One region of the Pseudarthrobacter oxydans genome, then DNA from elsewhere that is predicted to be linked to it. Evidence: predicted binding sites of a transcription regulator. Region 1 holds the regulator's gene; the other holds the start of a gene.

Evidence for each region. The regulator LexA, encoded in region 1, represses DNA repair genes until DNA is damaged. The targets are predictions, from matches to a motif close to TCGAACANNTGTTCGA.
Region 2: SMD14_RS03430 (DUF222 domain-containing protein) is a predicted target of LexA. The motif match lies at 5,283-5,298, and genes of this name have one in related genera.

Annotation. Positions count from the first base shown of each region.
Region 1 covers NZ_CP139438.1:1,649,975-1,660,523, reverse strand. Annotated here, with positions in the region: gene SMD14_RS07560 (MFS transporter) at 1-1,182, opposite strand, end outside; gene SMD14_RS07555 (SseB family protein) at 1,236-2,117, opposite strand; gene priA (bifunctional 1-(5-phosphoribosyl)-5-((5-phosphoribosylamino)methylideneamino)imidazole-4-carboxamide isomerase/phosphoribosylanthranilate isomerase PriA) at 2,128-2,874, opposite strand; gene SMD14_RS07545 (hypothetical protein) at 2,915-3,073, opposite strand; gene hisH (imidazole glycerol phosphate synthase subunit HisH) at 3,074-3,859, opposite strand; gene hisB (imidazoleglycerol-phosphate dehydratase HisB) at 3,856-4,482, opposite strand; gene SMD14_RS07530 (histidinol-phosphate transaminase) at 4,542-5,660, opposite strand; gene SMD14_RS07525 (LysM peptidoglycan-binding domain-containing protein) at 5,766-6,182, opposite strand; gene lexA (transcriptional repressor LexA) at 6,508-7,242, shown strand; gene SMD14_RS07515 (ATP-dependent DNA helicase) at 7,276-9,333, opposite strand; gene hflX (GTPase HflX) at 9,326-10,549, opposite strand, start outside.
Region 2 covers NZ_CP139438.1:729,740-740,288, reverse strand. Annotated here, with positions in the region: gene SMD14_RS03455 (phosphatase PAP2 family protein) at 1-152, opposite strand, end outside; gene SMD14_RS03450 (nucleoside deaminase) at 236-736, shown strand; gene SMD14_RS03445 (glycosyltransferase family 4 protein) at 733-1,800, opposite strand; gene SMD14_RS03440 (6-carboxytetrahydropterin synthase) at 1,805-2,218, opposite strand; gene SMD14_RS03435 (zinc-binding alcohol dehydrogenase) at 2,223-3,314, opposite strand; gene SMD14_RS03430 (DUF222 domain-containing protein) at 3,464-5,230, opposite strand; tRNA gene SMD14_RS03425 (tRNA-Ser) at 5,396-5,485, shown strand; gene SMD14_RS03420 (helix-turn-helix domain-containing protein) at 5,735-7,324, shown strand; gene SMD14_RS03415 (glutaminase) at 7,321-8,253, shown strand; gene SMD14_RS03410 (amino acid permease) at 8,342-9,859, shown strand; gene SMD14_RS03405 (thiamine pyrophosphate-dependent enzyme) at 9,880-10,549, shown strand, end outside.

The DNA of each region.
Region 1 (10,549 bases):
GATGAAGACGCCCGCGAGCGGCGCACCCAGGGCCACGCCAGCCGTCAGCGCTGAGCCGTACCAGCCCATGGCCTCCCCGCGGCGTTCCTCGGCCACCACGTCCGCCACCTTTTCTGATGCTGATGACAGCACGGGCGCGCACAGCAGTCCCGGCAGGAGCGAGGCGAAGGCCAGGGTCCAGGTGTCATGGGCGAAGCCCATGGGGATCGTCAGTGCCGCCATTCCCAGCAGCAGGACCAGCGGAGAGACGGGACGGTGCATGGCGCCGTACACCAGGCCGCCTACCACCGACGCTGCGCACCAGAAGACGAAGACGATGCCGATGTCGCGCTGGTGGCCGCCCGTCTCCAGGGCTGCCACAATTCCCACATCCGTCCCGCTCAGGACCATGCCGGCGCCCGCTGCCACCGCAAAGACCGCGGCCACGGCGGCCGTGAACCATGTGAAGTTGTGCGCAACCTTGCCGCGGAGGCCGGCACGGCCCCGGGCTTCCGCAGGCGCCAGTTCCGCCGCCGCCTCCTGCAAATGCGCGGGGGCGGCGGACACGACGGCGGCCTCTGCCGCGCGGCACTCGTCAGCGCTGGATTCCTCGGATTGCGCAGCACTGCGGGTGGGCGGGTTGAACCACATCAGGAACAGGCCGGCCAGCGACGTGGAAACGCCCACCACGGTCAGGCCCAGCACTGTGAACCCGCTGGTGGCCACGATGGCACCCGCAGCGGGGCCGATCATGAACACTATCTCGGTGGTGATCGCGTCGAGGGCGAAGGCCGTACGGCGCTGGTCGCCGTCGGCCAGAACGCCCAGGGACTGGCGGACCACGCTGAAGATGGGGAGCGTGAGCAGGCCGCCCACAAACACCAGCGGAAGCAGCCACTGGTAGGACACGTGGGGAACCACAGACCAAATGACGGTTTCCGAGATCACGGAAGGGATCAGTGCGGTGCGCAGGCCCACGGTGTCCACGCGCCGCCCGCGCCACGGCGCGCCAACGGCCATGCCGATGGTCATGACGGCGGCGGCGGCGCCCGCGGCGGCATATCCCTGGTCCAGGGTGAGGACGATGTGCAGGGTCAGCAGCACGCCGGCCGCGGAATGGGGAATACGGGCAACCATGCCCACCAGCAGCAGCCTGCGGACGGGCCCGACGGCGAGCAACTCCCGGTAGAGAGCGAAATTCACGGTGATCCTCATGTCTGCCGCAGCGGGCCGGGGATCACCCCGCCTTTCTGCGGCTAGCGGTCTGCGCGCCTCAACTTGACCTCGATCGAGTCGACGCGCTCCCCAAACAATACATTCCGCGACCACTGCGCCTGGAGGCCGGCTACGAGTTCCTGCACCCCCGCCGCATCGAGTCCGTCTTCGAGGTAGAGCACCACCTGCAGTTCCGGCCCCGCACCGCCGCCTGCAACCATGGTTCCATCGGCGGCGCGGGCGGCCACTCCCCTGCCCGGCACCAGCTCGAGGTTCCGGACGGCGGGGAAACCGGCGGCTGCCCGGCCCATCTCCTGCGCGAGCTCTTTGTCCTTGTACGACGGGACCCACCCGTGCTGCTGTGCCAGGGCCCAGACCGCGGGCCGCCGCACCACGAACGTGAACCCGGAGCCTGGATCGAGGACCAGCAGTTCTGCGCCCTCCGCGACGGCGGAGAGCGCCGCACGTGCCGCGTACACCGCAACCGGCCTGGCCCCGGGGTGCCAGGCGGCCAGTGCCGCCGTTGAGGTGAAGGCCGGCATGGCTGTCCTGCCGTCGGCAGCCTTGAGGGTAACCAGGGCCATGTCCGCCTGTTTGTCGGAGTTCAGGCCGTGCGATCCCTCCGCTTCCTCGGCGAGCCGGGCCACGATGGGGATGAACACGCGGGCGGTGGTCAGCGAAGCCACCACGTCGGCTTCATCCCCTGTTCCTTCCCGCAAGGCCGCAACTGCGGCGAGGTAGGCATCGCTGGCGGTTCCGTCGTCGTTCTCGAAGTTGTGGATTTTGGCATCGTCTCCGGCCAGGCTTCGGCCCGCCCAGGGCTGGCCTGCAGAGTCCGCAGCGCCGCCGGCGCCCGCCAGCGCGGCAGCGATGTGCCCCGGCAGCTGGCGCGGGGACGGGGAGCCCGGTTCGTTGCTGGCCATGCCGGGCTGTTTAGCGGCGGCCGGCGACGTCGAGCGCTTCGGGCAGCGTAAAGGCCCCGGCGTAAAGGGCCTTGCCCACGATGGCGCCTTCGACGCCCAAGGGAACCAACGAGCGCAGGACGCGCAGGTCGTCGAGGCTGGAGATGCCGCCTGAAGCAACCACCGGCTTGCCGGTCTTTTCCACCATCTGGCGCAGGAGTTCCACATTGGGTCCCTGCAGGGTGCCGTCCTTGGTCACGTCTGTGACCACGTAGCGGCTGCAGCCGGCTTCCTCAAGGCGGCCCAGGACGTCCCAGAGGTCCCCGCCTTCCTTTGTCCAGCCCCGGCCGGACAGCGTGGTGCCGCGAACATCCAGTCCGACGGCGATCTTGTCGCCAAAGCGTTCGATTGCCCGGCGCGTCCATTCGGGGTTTTCCAGCGCGGCGGTTCCCAGGTTCACACGGGCAACGCCAAGGTCCAGGGCCGCTTCAAGGGTTTCGTCATCACGGAGACCGCCGGAAAGTTCCACCTTGATGTCCAGCCGGCCCACCACTTCGCGGAGCAGTTCCGCGTTGGAGCCGCGCCCGAAAGCGGCGTCCAGGTCCACGAGGTGCACCCATTCGGCACCCTGCTGCTGCCAGTTCAGCGCTGCCTCCAGCGGGGTTCCGTAGCTGGTCTCACTGCCCGCTTCCCCCTGGACCAGCCGGACGGCCTGGCCGTTGACGACATCGACGGCGGGCAGCAGTTCAAGAACCGGCAGGTCGGTTGCGGTGGTCATGTCAATCCTTCGGGTCGGGGTCAGTATGGCCAGCCGCCGGTCAGTTGCCCGGCAGCGTCAGCAGGTAGGCAGCGAGCAGCGACATGCCCGCCAAAACATAAAACGAAATCTGGGTCCAGAGCGGCTTGTGCTGCTGCCTGAAGGACAGGGCCCCGCCCACCAGCAGGCCGGCCAGCCCCATCAGGACGATGGACCACATCTAGGCGGCGCCGTCTTCCGCTGGAGCGCCGTCTTCCGTTGAAGGGACGCCGGCGGGGACCGGGCCGCCCGGGGCCGGCTTCTTGAGGTTCTGCACCCAGTTGCGCAGCAGCCGCGCGCCGGCGTCGCCGGACTTCTCCGGGTGGAACTGGGTGGCGCACAGCGGACCGTTTTCGACCGCTGCTATGAATGGTCCGCCATGCTCGGACCAGGTGACCAGGGGTGCAGCCATGCGCGGCTGCACAACATCGAAGTTCCATTCCTGCACCCCGTAGGAGTGCACAAAGTAGAACCGCTCGTTTTCGACGCCGGCGAACAGCTTGGATCCCTCAGGCACCTTCACGGTGTTCCAGCCCATGTGCGGCACCACGTCAGCCGGCAGGAGTTCAACCTTGCCGGGCCATTCGCCGATGCCCTCCGCCTCCGTGCCGTGTTCGACGCCCGCCTCAAAGAGCACCTGGAGGCCAACGCAGATCCCCAGGACCGGCCGGCCGCCTGCCACCCGCCTGCCGATGAGGCGGATCCCGTCGACGGCTTTGAGCTCACGCATCACCGTTTCGAAGGCGCCGACACCGGGAACCACCAGGCCGTCGGCGTTCAGGACGTCCTCGGGCTTGGAGCTCAGGATGACTTCCGCGCCGGCGCGTTCGAGGGCGCGCACGGCGGACCGGACGTTACCGGAACCGTAGTCCAGGACCGTGACGGTGGGCTTGCCTTCCGGCGAGGGGAGTTTCCGGGAGGCCGAGGGATCGATGATGGCGCCGTCCTTCAGGACCTGTCCGCTCACAGCGCACCCTTCGTGGAGGGGATTCCTTCAACGCGCGGATCGGGTTCAACTGCTGCGCGCAGTGCCCGGGCGAAGGCCTTGAACTGGGCTTCGACGATGTGGTGGGGGTCCCGGCCCGCGATGACGTTCATGTGCAGGCAGATGCCGGCGTGCAGGGTGATTGCCTCGAAGACGTGGCGAGTGAGCGACCCGGTGAAGTGGCCGCCGATCAGGTGGTACTCCTGGCCGGCAGGCTCGCCGCCGTGCACCAGGTAGGGACGCCCGGACACGTCGACGACGGCGTGCGCCAGCGCTTCGTCCAGGGGAACGGTGGCTTCTCCGAACCGGCGGATCCCGGCTTTGTTCCCCAGGGCGGTGCGCAGCACTTCACCGAAGGTTATGGCTACGTCCTCCACCGTGTGGTGGACATCGATGTGGATGTCACCGGTGGCTTTGACGGTCATGTCGATCAGGGAGTGCTTGCAGAGCGCCGTGAGCATGTGGTCGTAGAACGGCACCGACGTGTCGATGTCCGAGGTGCCGGTACCGTCAAGGTTGATTTCCACGAGCACAGAGGACTCACTGGTGGCACGTTCCATGCGCGCGGTGCGGGCCGCAGCAACATTCGATCCGGTGGTACTCATGCTTGGGTCCTTTTGGGCAGAAGGGGTGGTTCGAGGCGTCCAGCGCCGGTTCTTCCAGTCTAGGCGGGAAGCTTGGCCTGGCGGGCAAGGATGCTTTCAAGGGAGGTGAGGAAAGCTGTGGTTTCGGTCTCAGTTCCGGCTGTGACGCGGAGGTGGCCGGGGATTCCTACGTCGCGGACCAGGACACCGGCGTCCAGCAGTTCCTGCCACACCTGGTGGGGGTCCTCCAGGCCGCCGAAAAACACGTAGTTGGAGTCTGACGCGGCAGGCTTGAGTCCCATCCTGAGCAGCTCGGACACAATGCGGTCGCGCTGTTTCTTGATGTCCTCCACATCCGCCATCAGCGCCTCCCGGTGCCGGAGGGCGGCGAGGGCGGTGGCCTGCGTGATGGCGGAGAGGTGGTACGGGAGACGGACGAGCCGCAGCGCGTCGGCCACTTCGGGGGCCGCCGCCATGTAGCCGAGGCGGGCGCCGGCCAAGGCGAACGCCTTGCTCATGGTCCTTGAGACGATCAGCCGTTCCCGCCCTGGCAGCAGGGTCAGCGCACTGGGCGTTCCGTCATGCGCGAACTCGTGGTACGCCTCATCGACGATGACGATGGACTGGCTTTCTTCGCCGGCCTCGTAGACGGCTTCCACCACGTCCAGCCCGAGGCCGGTTCCCGTGGGGTTGTTGGGTGAGCACAGGAAGACGATGTTGGGCTGCAGCTCCTTGACCTGCCGCGCGGCAGATTCGGCGCTGAGACCGTAATCGCCGGCACGCTCGCCCACAATGTATTCCGTGTCCGTTCCGCTGGCCAGCAGGGGATACATGGAGTACGTGGGAGGGAATCCGAGCGCTGTACGTCCTGGGCCGCCAAAGGCCTGGAGTATCTGCTGAAGGACTTCGTTGGAGCCGTTGGCCGCCCAAAGGTTGGATTCATCCAGCCCGTGCCCCAGGTACTCCGCCAACGCCTTCCGCAGGTCGGTGAATTCCCGGTCCGGGTATCTGTTGAGTCCTGCTGCCGCTTCTGACACCGCTGCGCTAATGGCCGCCCTGACGTCAGCCGGAACCCCATGGGTGTTTTCATTCACGTTCAGGAGGATTGGAACGTCCAACTGGGGCGCGCCATAGGGCGTAAGCCCGCGGAGGTTGCTGCGGAGGGGAAGCCGGTTCAGGCGCTCTAGCTGGTCATTCACCTGAACAGTTTAGTGCCCGGGCCGGACACCGGAAAATGTGACGGTTTCCTGTTCGCTCCCGGCGTGCCGCGCCCTGCCGCCCGTGGAGAGGCAAAATGCCGGGTCCTAACTTGCGGGCACGAACAATTGCTGGCCGGGGAAGACCGCGCCGGCCGGGAGGTTATTGAGCTGCACGATGTCCGCCACGACGTCCCGCGGATCACGCTCCGGTGCGACACCGGCCGCAATGCCCCACAGTGACTCGCCAGGCTGGACCGTGACTGTGACAGTGGGCGTCGTTGCAAGATCCGTCGCAGACTCCGACGCCTTGGCCGGGGCATTGAAAAAGCCTGCCAGCGAAAGAAGCAGGGCAGCGAGCAGGACCAGCGGAATGCCGATCAGCACGATGCGACCACGACGGGTCAGGCGAAGGGGCGGAAGAGGCGCAGGCCGTCCGGCCTGCCGATTGTCCGCCTGGGACAGGATTTGCTGCACCGAAAGCAGCTGGTGGCGTGAACCCCGCGAAACAGATGTAGCTGACATGATCTGAGCCCTCCTGGACCGTACTGTGCTGCCCGGACGTCCTTCCCTCCGCCCCCGGCCGGACCTTTTCCGGCGTAGTCTTCGAATGACCAGGGCAATGAGTAGAACATATATTCGAACTTTGCTTTCTCTGTTTTAGCACCTATCAACGAACATTGTCGAGACTCGCTAGAACAAATGTTTGAAAAAGCAATGCGGCTGGCCTAGCTTTGAACCAAAGAACAACCACCTGGACAGTCGATCAGCAGGGTCTGACATTTAGGGGCGGGAACTTCCAGGGCATGGCCATGGAGAGGGCCGGCGGAACCGAAAGGCATTGGCGAATATGGCAGCAGCAGCCGCCGGGGGCAGGGCAACCGCGCAACCGAAGAGGACCGCCAAGGGCCTGACTCCACGGCAAAAGAAGATCCTCGAAACCATCCAGCGCTCGGTCAACGAAAACGGGTACCCGCCGTCCATGCGGGAGATCGGCGACACCGTGGGACTGGCGAGCCTTTCGAGCGTGACGCACCAGCTTTCCCAGCTGGAGAAGCTTGGCTACCTCCGCCGCGACCCCAAGCGGCCGCGGGCCATGGAAGTCCTGATGCCGCTGACCCTGGACGGCGGAGCCGCAAAGCCGGCAAGCCAGGCGTCCGCCGTCCGTTCACCCGGTGCAGCGACTGTGACCGAACTGCCCACCGCCCTGGACACGGCGATGGTTCCCCTGGTGGGCCGGATCGCCGCAGGCGGCCCCATCCTTGCCGACCAGCTGGTGGAGGACGTGATGCCGCTCCCCAGGCAACTGGTGGGCCAGGGGGAACTGTTCATGCTTCGGGTAGCCGGGGATTCGATGGTGGATGCAGCCATCTGCGATGGCGACTGGGTTGTGGTCCGCCGCCAGCAGGATGCGGCCAACGGGGATATCGTGGCCGCGCTCCTGGATGATGAAGCCACCGTCAAGACATTCCGCCAGCGTGACGGCCACACGTGGCTGCTCCCGCAGAACACCCAGTACGAGCCCATCCTCGGAGACCACGCCACCATCATGGGCAAGGTTGTGTCGGTACTCCGCTCGCTGTAGCAGGGAAACTCCGTCCGCTGCAGCGAGACGGCCTCAGGCGTTTTCCCGGGCCAGCCGCTCCAGGGCGGCAATCGCCGTCTTCCGGTCTGTTGTGGACCAGAAGGGCGGCAGCGCCCCGCGCAGGAACCCTGCATAGCGTTCAGTGGCAAGCCGGGAGTCAAGCACGGCCACCACTCCCCTGTCGCCCGTGGAACGGATCAGCCGGCCTGCCCCCTGGGCGAGCCGGATCGCGGCGTGGGTGGCCGAAACCGACATAAAGCCGTTTCCACCTGCCTGGGCTACTGCCCGTGAGCGCGCCGTCATGAGGGGATCGTCCGGCCGCGGAAACGGGATGCGGTCTATCACCACAAGCCGGCACGAGCCGCCGGGGACGTCCACGCCCTGCCAAAGGGACATGGTCCCGAACAGGCAGGTATCGGGCTCGTCGGCGAACTGCTTTACCAGGCCGGTCATGGTGGAGTCACCCTGGCAGAGGACGGTCATCCCCAGCTTGGGGCGCAGTGCCTCGGCCGCTTCCTCTGCCGCACGCCGGGACGAGAACAAGCACAGCGCCCCGCCACCGGAAGCACGGATCAGGGCTTCCAGTTCGTCCAGTGCTTCCGGGGAAGCACCCCTGCCGGGCTTCGGCAGGTGCCCGGCCACGTAGAGGATGCCCTGCTTTGGGTAGTCGAAGGGTGATCCCACGTCCACGCCTGTCCAGCTCGGGGCGCCGTCACCCACCAGGCCCAGTCCGCCCGCGGCAGGTTCAAACGCGGAACCGATGGCCAGCGTCGCGGAGGTCAGCACCACCGTGTGGCCGGCGAAGAGTCCTTCGCGCAGCCTCCCGGCAACGGACAGCGGCGCGATGTTGATCAACGCAGGAGCGGTCTCGTCCGGCGGGGAGAATCCCTGTGCAGGGTCAAAGGAACTGGCACGGGAAAACCACACCACTTCGCGGTTCTCCCGGGCTGCCAGGAGCCGTTCACAAAGTTCCAGGATGAGCAGCAGCCGCGACCGCGCGAGCTGCCTGCCGCCGTCGGCCGTGGCGCTGCTGTCCCCCTTTGAATCCGAGAGGGCAGCCCGGCAGGCATCCCGCAGCTGGTCCACGCAGTCCAGCTGTTCATCATTGAGCCCGTTCGGGAGCAGCCCGTTCGGCACGCCTGCCAGGGCAAGCTCCAAGTTGGCGGCTGCGGCGTTCAACGCATCAACGGTGATGGCCGTGTGCTTCCGCGCACCGGCGGCAGCGGCGTGGACCATGGCCACCGAGAGCTGGCCGGAGACCGCCCCGGTAACCCTGTCCTGGAGTTCATGGGCCTCATCCACCACCACCACGTCATATTCGGGCAGGACGGCCAGGCCTTCGAACGCGCTGACGGCGAGCATCGCATGGTTGGTGACCACAACATCCGCTTCAGCAGCGTCCTGGCGCGCCAGTTCGCTGAAGCATTCCGCAGCCATGGGGCACTTCTGGGAGCCCAGGCACTCCATGGACGTCACCGAAACCTGCCGCCAGGCACGGTCCGTGACGCCCGGCAGCAGTTCATCCCGGTCGCCGGTGGCGGTCTTCTCCGCCCACTCCCGCAGCCGCACCACCTCCTTGCCGAGCTGGGACGAGGGGCCGCCCACGGCTGCGGCGAAATGCGGGACGCTGGTGTCCTCGCCCAGGCTGAAAAGCTGGCCTTCGGCCGGCTCCTCGCTGGGGAAGCCGCCTTCCAGCTTGTGCCGGCAAACGTAGTTGGAGCGGCCCTTGACCAGGGCCACTTTGACCGGCCTGTCCAGGGCGGGGGTGATGGCCTTGAGCAGCCGGGGCAGGTCCCTGCCCACAATCTGGGTCTGGAGGGCCAGGGTGGCCGTTGACACCAGGGCGGGCTTGTTGCTCTGCAATGCATGCGCGATGAGGGGGATGAGGTAGGCCAGGGACTTGCCGGTGCCGGTCCCCGCCTGGACCAGCAGGTGGTCCCCCGTTTCGATGGCGCGGGCCACCTGCCTGGCCATCTCATGCTGGCCGGCACGGCTTTGCCCGCCCATGCCCGCCACGGCCCGGTCGAGCAGTTCGATCACGAACTGCTCGCCGGCCGTTTCCGTGGCTTCTCCTGCCACGGCCTCAGTCATTGCTGACGAAGGGTTCCAGTTCAGCCGCGAAGCCTTCCCGGACCATCACGACGGCCCTGGTGCCGGCTTCAACGTGGTCGACGCTGATGATCTCGGCGTCGGAGTCGTGAAGCTTGCTGATCAGGTCCCCGCGCTCATACGGGATGAGCAGTTCCAGCTTGACGCCGGGCCGGGGAATGGCGTCGCTGATTGCCTCCAGCAGTTCGGCGATGCCTTCCCCCGTGCGGGCCGAGACCACCACGTGCCGCGGCTCGCGCTGCTTGAGCCGTTCCACCACGAACGGATCAGCGGCGTCGGCTTTGTTGAGCACGATGATTTCGGGCACCTTCCGGGCATCCACCTCGCTGAAGACCTTGCGGACTGCGGCGATCTGGCCCTCGGGATCCGGGTGCGAAACGTCCACCACGTGCAGGATCAGGTCCGCGTCCGCAACTTCCTCGAGCGTGGAGCGGAACGCTTCCACCAGCTGGGTTGGCAGTGAACGGACGAACCCCACGGTGTCGGCCAGGGTGTAGCCCAGGCCGTCCGCGGTTTCCGCTTTGCGGACGGTGGGATCCAGGGTGGCGAACAGGGCGTTCTCCACCAGGACACCGGCGTCGGTCAGGCGGTTCAGCAGCGAGGACTTGCCCGCGTTGGTGTACCCGGCAATCGCTACGGACGGCACGGCATTACGACGGCGGTTGGCCCGTTTGGTCTCGCGGGCCGGCTTCATCGCGGCGATCTCCCGCCGCAGCTTGGCCATCCTGGTGCGGATCCGGCGGCGGTCCAGCTCGATCTTTGTCTCACCGGGACCACGCGAACCCATGCCGGCAGCCGCGCTGCCCACCTGGCCACCGGCCTGGCGGGACATCGACTCACCCCAGCCGCGCAGGCGCGGCAGCAGGTACTCCAGCTGGGCCAGCTCCACCTGGGCCTTGCCTTCGCGGCTCTTGGCGTGCTGGGCAAAGATGTCCAGGATCAGGGCTGTCCGGTCGATGACCTTGACCTTGACGATGTCCTCCAGGCCTCGGCGCTGGGAGGGAGCGAGCTCGGCATCCACCACCACCGTGTCCGCGCCGGTGGACGCCACGATGTCCCGGAGCTCCAAGGCCTTGCCCGAGCCGAGGAACGTTCCAGGATCCGGCTTGTCGCGCCGCTGGACCAGCCCGTCCAGGACCTCGGAACCGGCAGTTTCTGCGAGGGCTGCGAGCTCCCGCAGCGAGTTCTCGGCGTCGGC
Region 2 (10,549 bases), 920 kb from region 1:
TCCAGCGCGGGAATATCCAGGCTGGCCAGCCCCTCCTCGTCCACTACATTCGCGTATACCTCCGCACCGAGCAGGGCCAAGGTGACCACCAGTGTTCCGCCGATGATCAGGGTCAGCCACAAGGCGGCATAGGGCTTGATCCACTTGTCCATGCGGTCTCGGACGGTGCTCACTGTGCCTCCCGGCGTCTGGGGCGTCACGGGCTCGGGTTATCCCACGAAACTATCATTGAGCCATGGTCTCCGCAGATAAAAAACACGACGCGTGGATGGGCCTTGCCCTGGCCGAGGCCCGCCGCGCCCTTGCTACGGAGGATGTGCCGATTGGTGCGGTGGTCATAGGGCCCGACGGCGCCGTGCTGGGTTCCGGCCGGAACCAGCGGGAGGAGCTTGGTGATCCCACCGCCCACGCCGAGATGGTTGCCATCCGGGAGGCGGCAGAACGGTTGCGCCAGCTTTCAGTGCTCGACGGCGGCAGCGGGGACGGCTGGCGGCTCGCCGACTGCACGCTGGTGGTGACCCTGGAGCCCTGCGCCATGTGCGCCGGCGCCATTGTCCTGGCCCGGATTCCGCGGGTGGTCTTCGGGGCTTGGGATGAAAAAGCGGGGGCGGCAGGATCCGTGTTCGACGTGCTCCGCGAGCGCCGCCTGAATCATTGGGTTGAGGTTTATCCCGGGGTGCGCGAGGCGGAGTGTGCCGGGCTGCTGCGTGATTTCTTCGCCGGGCACCGGCTCTAACTTCTGATGGCGTCCAGCACCACGGCCGCTGTCCGGTCCCAACCCGGCAGCGTGCTCCTCGCCTGAACCGCCCTTTCGCGCCAGGAAGCCCTGGTTGCGGTGTCCTCCAGCCAGCTGCGGAGGACCTGGGCCAGCAGGGCCGGGTTGGCAGGGTCGTCATCGGCAGGGAAGGCGACCTTCGCCCCGGGAAGCGGGCCGCCGTCGTCGTCCGTACCCGGTGCGCCCAGGCGCAAGGCCTCGACGGCGCCCGTCCCCTCGCGCACGATCACCGGGATACCCCGGGCGAGCGACTCGGTGACCACCATGCCGAAGGCCTCAGCGCGGGAGACCAGCAGGCTGAGGTCTGCCCGCAGCCATGCGTTTTCGAGCGCCGGGCCCGTCAGCTCGCCGGTGAGCCGGATCCGTCCGCCCAGGCCGTTCGCCTGAACGGCAGCGCGAACCTTGCCGGTGTATTCCGCGTCTGCCCGGTCCGAACCCACCAGGGCTGCCGTCCAGTCGAGGTCCTGCAGCAAGCCCAGTGCTCCAACCACAAGCAACTGGTCCTTGTTGGGCAGGAGTGCGGCCACGGCAACGATATGGGGCGGCGTGGAGCCCGGGGCCAGCGGAGCCGGGTCGGTGCCGGGAAGGGCGACCTTCAACCCATGTAGGCCATGGCGTGCCGCCAGGACATTCCTGGCCCAGGTGCTGGTGCACAGCACCCCGGTGGCGGCACGCAGGGACCTTGCCTCAAGTCCGTAGCGGGCGGGGGCAGGCATGTGGACCAGCACCCAGGTTTCCCGGCCGGCTTTGGCCGCGAATTCCAGCTCATCCGGCGCGCCCATGGCAATCAACCCATCCACGAGGATCACGGTGCCCTGCAGTCCTGCGTCCGGTTCCCAGGCGCCAAGCAGGCTGCCCAGCCGGCGCCGAGCGTGGGCATTGGCTTCCGGCCAGGAGCCGTCCACTGCGATCACCTCGACCTCTGTCCCCAAGGCCTCCAAGCCCTGCACCAGCCGCGCGTTGTAGACGTTCCCGCCGGAATGGTGGTGGATGTTGCCGGGTACCAGCAGGCGGATGCGGGGCACGGGATCAGGCTGCTGGAGAGTCCGCTGCCGGGAGATCCAGCGAGTAGGTGGCCCAGGCATCCGGGTTCTCCCGCAGGGTGACGTCGATTGCCTCAAGCCGGCCGCCGTCGTCGTCATTCTGCAGCTTTTCCGCAACTGAATGGGCAATGTATTCCGCGAGCGCCTCAGTGGTGCTGAGTTTGCCCGCAAAATCCGGATGCTCGTCCAGGTTGCGGTAGTTCAGGCCTGCCAGGACCTCCTCGATGATGGTGCCGGCGGCGCCGATGTCCAGCACGATCGCGTCCTTGTTGAGCGTCCGACGGCGGAAGGACACCTCGGCGACAAAAGTCGCCCCGTGCAGGGCCTGGGCCGGCCCGAACGCCTCACGGGGCAGGCTGTGGGCGATCATGAAGTGGCGGCGGACGGTCAGGCTGAACATGGGACTACCTCTGGTCTTCTCGGGTCTGGTGCGGGTCTTTGTTCTCGGGGTCTTTGTTCCCGCGGTCTTTGTTCCCGCCGCCTTCGTCGGTGGGGTATTCGATGACGTGGCACAGGGCTTCAAGCTTCCCGTGGGCGAGGTCCTGCACCGTGCCGGGCAACTCGGCGAACCGCGAAGTACCGGTGAGGAAAGCATCGAAGACGGGGTCCTTCAGCAGCGAGACGGCGAGGTCCAGGCGGTCGGCGCTGGTCCTGCGGTGGCGGCGCGCACGCGCCACCACACCCACCTGGCTGGCCCGGATGGACAGCCGCCGGGCATGGAAGTCCTCCCCCAGCGGCAGGGTTACCTCGCGGTTGGCGTACCAGGACATCTCGATGACGTCCCCCTCGTCGCCCACGAGCTGCAGGCTCCGCTCCAGGCCTTCCTGGGATGCAGAGCAGTGGAAAACGATGTCGCAGTCGGCCAGGGCGTCATCCGGGCGGGCGAAGTCCACGCCCAGGGAGTCCGCCAGGTGCTTCCGGCCCGGATCCAGGTCCACCAGCTGCAAGCGCTGCAGCGGGAAGGTCCTCAGCAGGGTGGCAACCATGCCGCCCACCAGCCCGGCTCCCACCACCGCAATCCGGTCTCCCAGCCGCGGACCCGCCTCCCACAATGCGTTCACGGCGGTCTCCACCGTGCCGGTGAGCACTGCCCGGCGGGAGGGCACGTCATCAGGGATCTTCGTCAGTGAGCTGACCGGCACCACGTAGCGGTCCTGGTGGGGGTTAAGGCAGAAGACGCGCTGCCCCGCCCAGCCCTCCGGACCCTCCTCGACAACCCCGACGGAGAGGTACCCGAACTTCACCGGCCCGGGGAAGTGTCCCTCCTGGTGGGGTGCCCTCATCTCCTCGGCAACCCGGGGCGGAACAGCGCCTGCATGGACCACCATTTCCGTGCCCTTACTGATGCCGGAGTACAGGGCGCGGACCAGGGCCTCGTCCGACCCGCGGGCAGGCAGCTCCTCGGGCCGGAGCTCGCCATGTTCCCTGGCTGTGGTCCAGTAGGCGGTTGCGTGCGTGCGACTGGATTGATGCGCTGGACTGGATTGATTAGTCATCTTGCTGATGAATCTAGCCGTCAACGTGCGCGCGGGAAAGCTGGACGGCGGCAGTCCCCTTGTCCCGTCGCATCCTCCCCGTCGCTTCCTCCCCGTCGGGAGGCACAGTCCGGGCAGGCCTCACCATCACGATTGCGGAGAGGGCTTCGTTACGTGACGCCAGCGCTTGCCTGGCAGGCCATCTCCCACCAAACATCTTCGGGCAGCGGGTCCTTGGGCTGCTGGTACCCAGGCACGAACCAGTCAGCAAAAGTGTCCTCGGGGAACTCCTCCTTTGGATACAGGTCCTGGAGCGACCGGCCGGCCGCTGGAGGCCAAGCATCAGACAAGTCATCAGGCAGCGACACCCCCGAAAGGTTGTTGGGCGGCGACACCCCCGAAAGGTCGTTGGGCGGTGGCCACATCTCCGCACTGTCATCAAGCGCGCGGAGCCCTGCCGGCACAGCCCGTTCCGGCCAGTGGGGTGGTTCCCAGTCCTGGTGTTCGCTTGTGTAGTGGCGGCCGGTGGGTGAGGTCCAGCCGGGTGAGGTCCAGCCGGGTGGTGCGGTTGTGGTGGCGGGGGTGGGTTTCCAGCCGCTGGTGTGGCGGAGTTTGTGGTGTTTCGGGCAGGGCTGTCCGAGGTTCGAGACTCCTGTGGTGCCGCCGTTGTGCCAGGCGAGGAGGTGGTCGGCTTCGTTGTCGAGGGAGGGGTTGCTGCAGCCGGGGAAGGGGCATTTTCCGTCGCGCAGCCTGAGCCAGTTCCGCATGGCTTTGGTCACCCGGTAGCTGGTGCGGCCGATTTCCAGGGGCGCGCCGTCCCGCGGGTCCACCAGCACCCGGTAGAACGAATCCGCCCCGTCGGCGACGAGGTCCCGGGCCATCGAGGCGGGGATGGGTCCGTACCCGTCCAGCACCGCCGGCTCGTCCGTCAAGCCCATCAGGGAAAACACGGGCACGGTGACCAGCACCTGCGGCCGAATCGACGACGACGGGCCGGGACCTGCCACCTCCGCGCCGCAGGAACTTCCCGTCTCACCGTGCCCGGCACTGGTTGCCTCGCTGTGCCCGGTAACCCGGGAGATGTTCCCGCCGCCCAGGAGCGCCTCGGCGAAATTGTCGGCCCTGAGCTGGGTCAGGGTGCGGGCCTCCTCCGGGCCCTGCATCCCCCGGGAAATGGCGGTCAGCCGGTTCCAGACCGCGGACGCCTGGTCCGCGGGCAGGTAGGCGGCCACCCAGGCCATCGCATCATTATCCGGCCAGTACTCCACGCGTCTATCCGCCAGGGACTTGGCGTGCCGCTTCGCCAGGCTCTCCGGATGGTGCCGCTCCCGCCACCCCCGCGCCTTGGCCCTGAACCGGTACGCCGGCATCTCCCCCACCGGGCACCCGCGGACCGCCCCCGGGGCGTCCGGGTCCAGGAAATGGGCCTCCAGGGCCGCCGCCCCGGACGGGCCAAGGCCGACGGTCTGGTCCACCATGGTCCGGGCATGCGCCCAGGAAATCGTCCCGCCCTGCAGGGCTGCCAGGGTCCGGGGCAGCGACGCGGTCAAGGCATGGGCTTCAGCCAGCAAAGCACCGGCGGCCCGGTCACCGATGGCCAGCGCACACCCGACCTCCGCCACCAGGCTCCGGTCCTGCGCCGTGGCCTCGTGAGGGGACCCGGGCGGAGGATTCATCGCCTTCGTCGCCCCGGCAAGGGCCGCCGCGGCCACTGCCTTCACCGCCGCCAACTTCGCTTCCGACCGCGCCACCCCACCCAGGACATCCAACGCCGCATCAGCAACCCGCTGCAACGGATCATCAACGCCCCCGCCACGGCCACCGGAAACGGCAGGCCCGCCCGCGGCAAGGCCTCCGCCAGCCAGCGCAGCCATAAACGCAGCAACAGAAGCGTCAACCGCTTCCTCCCCCTGCACCACCGCCGCGTTCGATTCCATACCCCCATCATCGCGAGGGGGTCCGACATTATTAGGCCCTCAGCCCACCGCTGCGAAAAAGTTTTTGAATCTTCTTGGGGCCACCTCTGCCCGGGCGATAGCGGGCCAGGCGTGATCGGCCCCGTTTTGGGGATGGGCGCCTCGCTCCGGTACCCTATTGAGGTTGGTGACGTGTCCGAGCGGCCGAAGGTGCAACACTCGAAATGTTGTTTGGTGTAAAAGCCAACGTGGGTTCAAATCCCACCGTCACCGCCAAGTAGCAGGGCCCCGCTTCTCTTTGTGAAAGAGAAGCGGGGCCCTTTTGGTTTGTGGATCAGTTCCCGCTCCGGCGTCCTGCGTCGGGTACCCGGCACGGGGTTGGAGTCCGGTGAAGCAAATACATTGGAAAAGAAACCGAAAAGCACCCGCCGAATTGGGATTTCCTCACAAATTTTCCGTGTTCAGCGGTGGATACGATGGGCTGACCGGACAGAGCCGTCCGGCCAGATCGACCAGAAGGAACCCATGACTGCGGTGACGGTGGACGATATCCTTTCGGATCTCCCCTTGGGCTTTGGAAGCCTCATCCTCCGGCCGGCGGACGGCTCCGCGGTGGAACGTTTCCTGATCATGGACGCCGAGGATGAAAAGCTCGACGGCGACAGGGCGTTTGTCCTGCTGATTGGAGTCCGCGGACGGTCGGCTTTGCCCGCATTGCGCCGGCTGCTGCGGAACCCGCCGCCGGTGGTGGCCGTCAAGGGAAGCCGGCAGGAGCTGTCCGAAGCCGAAGAGTTGCTGCGCGACGCCGGTACCGGCCTGCTCCTGGTGGACCCCGCGGCCGACTGGGACCGCCTGCTGTCTATCGCAAAAGACAGGATCCAGCCGCCCAGCTATCAGAGCGAAGTCCTGACGCTGCTGGAAGAAGACCTGTTCGCGATCGCCCAGACCACTGCCCGGCTCACCTCCAGCCACGTGGTGATCGAGGACGCGGCCAACAAGGTTCTGGCGTATTCCACCGTTTCCAACGACATTGACGAGCTGCGCAAAGCCTCCATCCTGGCCAGGCGCGGGCCACGGAAATACGAGCTGCTGCTCAAGGACCTTGGAGCCTACCGTGAACTCCATGGCACCCGGTTCCCCGTGCGTGTACCCGCCAGGCCCCAGGACGGACTGCGCGAACGCGTAGCCATCACCCTTTTCGCCGGCAACAGGATCATGGGCTACATCTGGCTCCAGGAGACCGGCGACGGCTTCGGCCCGGACGTTGACCAGGTGTTGCAGGGTTCCGCTGCCCGTACCTCGGCTGAGCTGATCCGTTACCGCAACCAGCAATCCGTGCACATGAGGGAAGACCGCATTGCCCGGATCCTTTCAGGCCCCGCGGAGGCAGCAGCCAGCGCGCACAGCGAAAAGATCTCCGCTGACCGCCCGGCCGCGCTGATCCTGATCGGGATCTCCGAGGTGGAAGCCGATGACGCCGCACTAAAGCACGGCGAGCTTGCCAACCTGGCATCCATCCACGCCGCTGCCTACAAAGCTTCGGCAATCGTGGGGCAGTTCAAAGGCGACACCGCAGTGATTGTCCCCGGCCTGCAGTCTGCAGCGGCGGAACCGGGACTCCGGGGCCTTGCAGAGTCCATCGTCCGGGATGCACGCAAGCACCTTGGCATCACCCCGTTTGCGGCCGTAGGCCCGGTGGCCCCGGACCTGCTCTCCATCCACTCGGTCACCCGGATGGCAGAAGCACTGTTGAGCTGCGTGGGAAGGTCCACAACGTCGTCAGTGGCCACCGTGGACGATTTTGAGGGAGAGATCCTTTTCCGCGAAGCAGTGCAGAATTTCGCGTCTTCGGCTTTCCGCCACCGCAGCCTCTCGGCCCTCCTGTCTGAGGACGTGGAACTGGCCGAAACGCTGCGGGTGTACTTCGAAGCTTCCCTTGATGTTGCCGCATGCGCCCAGCGGATGAAGCTGCACAAAAACACCGTCTACTACCGCATCAGCAAGGTATCCAAAGTGACGGGACTGGACTTCGGCAACCCCCGGGACTCGCTGGTTGCCCTGCTGCACATCCAGGAATGGGCTGAAACATCCAATCGAAAAGCGGGCCGGAAATGACCGTAGCGATTGCGGCACCACCGCTCGGCCCCCTCCTCCACGACCTCGTGCGGAACCACCGGCCGCGGCGGGAGACAGGGTCTGTCCCGGCGAACATCCCGTTCCTTGCGGACGTTCCCTTCAACAAGTTCGGCATAGCCGTTGCCACCACTTCCGGCCAGGTCTTCAGCTCCGGCGACGCGGATGTCCCCTTCTCGATCCAGAGCATCTCCAAGGTGTTCACGCTGGCCATGGCCCTGCAGGGCGACACCACCGGAAGGCTGTGGTCCCGGGTCCTGCGTGAACCATCAGGGACCCCGTTCAACTCGCTGGTCCAACTGGAGGCGGAACACGGGATCCCGCGGAACCCCTTCATCAACGCCGGCGCTTTGGTGGTCACGGACCACCTGATGGAAGGAACATACGACGCCGCCGCTTGGGTATTGCGGTTCCTCACCGCGCAGGCGGGCATCAGCGGGCCGTACATCGATGAAGCGGCAGCCGCCAGTGAGCTTTCGGGCAGCAGCCGCAACCTGGCGCTGGCGCATTTCCTGAAGGACTTCGGCAACCTGAAGCGACCGGCGGAAGCAGTGGTGGAGAACTACGTGCGCCACTGCTCCATCATGATGACCTGCGTTGAACTCGCCAAGGCAGGGCTTTTCCTGGCCGGGGAAGGCCGGGGAACGGCGGGACCCGTCCTGTCCCCGAGCGATGCCAAACGCGTTGGCTCCATCATGCTGACCTGCGGCATGTACGACGCTGCCGGAGAGTTCGCGTACCGCGTGGGCCTTCCTGGCAAAAGCGGTGTGGGTGGCGGCATTTTGGTCATCGTTCCCGGCGAGTGCTCCATCTGTGTGTGGAGTCCCCGGCTCGACGGCAAAGGCAATTCCCTTGCCGGCACTGCCGCCCTCGCCGACCTTTCCGACCGCACCGGCTGGTCAGTTTTCTGATCTGCGTTTTCCTGCCTGCCATGTGAAGGTATCTCCCCACAACTTTTCCCCACCCAGTCAGATCTTCCCCGGATCGAAAGGATCAACCATGCCCCACAACCCCAACGACGAGGTTGCAGCAGACCACATCATCGACGGCGGGCACGCCCATGCCTCCGAGACCGCCCTGCATGCGGAGGACAAGGGCTACCACAAGAACCTCAAGCCCCGGCAGATCCAGATGATCGCGATCGGCGGTGCGATCGGCACCGGCCTGTTCCTCGGCGCCGGCGGCCGGCTCAATGCCGCGGGCCCGTCCCTGGTCATCGCCTACGCCGTCTGCGGGTTCTTCGCGTTCCTGATCCTGCGCGCCCTGGGCGAACTGGTCCTGCACCGCCCCTCCTCCGGCTCGTTCGTCTCCTACGCCCGCGAATTCTTCGGCGAAAAAGCCGCGTTCGTCTCCGGCTGGTTCTACTGGATCAACTGGGCCACCACCACCATCGTGGACATCACCGCCGCCGCCCTCTACATGAACTTCTTCGGCAACTACATCCCCTGGATGGCAGCCGTCCCGCAATGGGCCTGGGCACTGACCGCCCTGATCGTGGTCCTCGCCCTGAACCTCGTCTCCGTGAAGGTCTTCGGCGAAATGGAATTCTGGTTCGCCCTGATCAAAGTCGCCGCCCTGGTCATCTTCCTCATCGCCGGCACCTACTTCGTCATCTTCGGCACCCCCGTGGACGGCCAGCAAGTCGGCCTGAGCCTCCTCTCGGACAACGGCGGCATCTTCCCCAACGGCCTGCTCCCCATGATCATCCTCATGCAGGGCGTCCTCTTCGCCTACGCCTCCATCGAACTCGTCGGCACCGCCGCCGGCGAAACCGAAAACCCCGAAAAGATCATGCCCAAAGCCATCAACTCCGTGGTCTTCCGCATCGCCGTGTTCTACGTCGGCTCCGTCATCCTCCTGGCCCTGCTGCTGCCCTACACCTCCTACGAAAAGGGCGTCAGCCCCTTCGTGACCTTCTTCGGCTCCATCGGCATCCAGGGCGTGGACGTCATCATGAACCTCGTCGTCCTCACCGCCGCCCTGTCCTCCCTCAACGCCGGCCTCTACTCAACCGGACGCATCCTGCGCTCCATGTCCGTCAACGGCTCCGCCCCGCGCTTCGCCTCCCGCATGAACAAAGCAGGCGTCCCCTACGGCGGCATCGCCATCACCGCCGCCGTCTCCCTCCTGGGCGTCCCCCTGAACTACCTCGTCCCCGCCCAGGCCTTCGAAATCGTCCTCAACGTCGCCTCCGTGGGCATCATCATGACCTGGGCAACCATCGTCCTGTGCCAGATCCAGCTCAAACGCTGGGCCGACAAAGGCTGGCTCGAACGCCCCTCCTTCCGCATGATCGGCGCCCCCTACACCGGCTACCTCTCCCTGCTCTTCCTCGCCGGCGTCCTCATCATGGTCTTCATCGACTCCCCCCTCACCATGCTCGTCACCGCCATCGCCTCCGCCCTCATGGTCGTCGGCTGGTACGCCTGCCGCACCCGCATCCGCGAAATCGCCGAAACCCGCGAAGGCCACACCGGCCTCTCCCCCGTCATCGCCAACCCCACACCCATCAGATAACCGAACAACAAAGAAAGACCATGACAACGGAACCCGCAGCAGCAACCCTGACCGAACCGCGCGTCCCGCGCGCCGCCGTCGAATCCTCCGCGCAGCACAAGCTGCAGGCAAACCCTGCGGAGAAGCCAGAACCAGCAACCAAATCCGCGGGCCATGTGATAGTTGATTCGCTGGCCGCGCACGGAGTGGAGCGCACCTATGTAGTGCCGGGCGAGAGCTTCCTCGACGTATTGGATGGCCTGCACGCATCGGATATTGCAACCATCGTCTGCAGGCATGAGGGCGGCGCCGCCTACATGGCTGAAGCGGACGGCAAGATGAACCAGCGCCCCGGCGTGGCGATGGTGACCCGTGGTCCAGGCGCCGCCAACGCCCATGTTGGCCTGCACACGGCATGGCAGGACTCCACCCCCATGCTTCTGTTTGTGGGCCTGATCCCCTTCGCTCACCGGGACCGGGAGGCCTTCCAGGAGTTCGACATCAAGTCCTGGTTCGACACGGGCGCCAAGCGGGTGATGGTCCTCGACCACGCAGAACGGGCGTCCGAGATCGTGGCGGAAGCCATGTTTGCGGCCATGAGCGGCCGGCCCGGGCCCGTGGTGGTGGGGCTGCCCGAGGACGTCATCCGGCAGCAGATCGACCCTGCGCTGCATCCCGCCATTCCCGTGGCCTCCGGTGGCATGAGCAGCA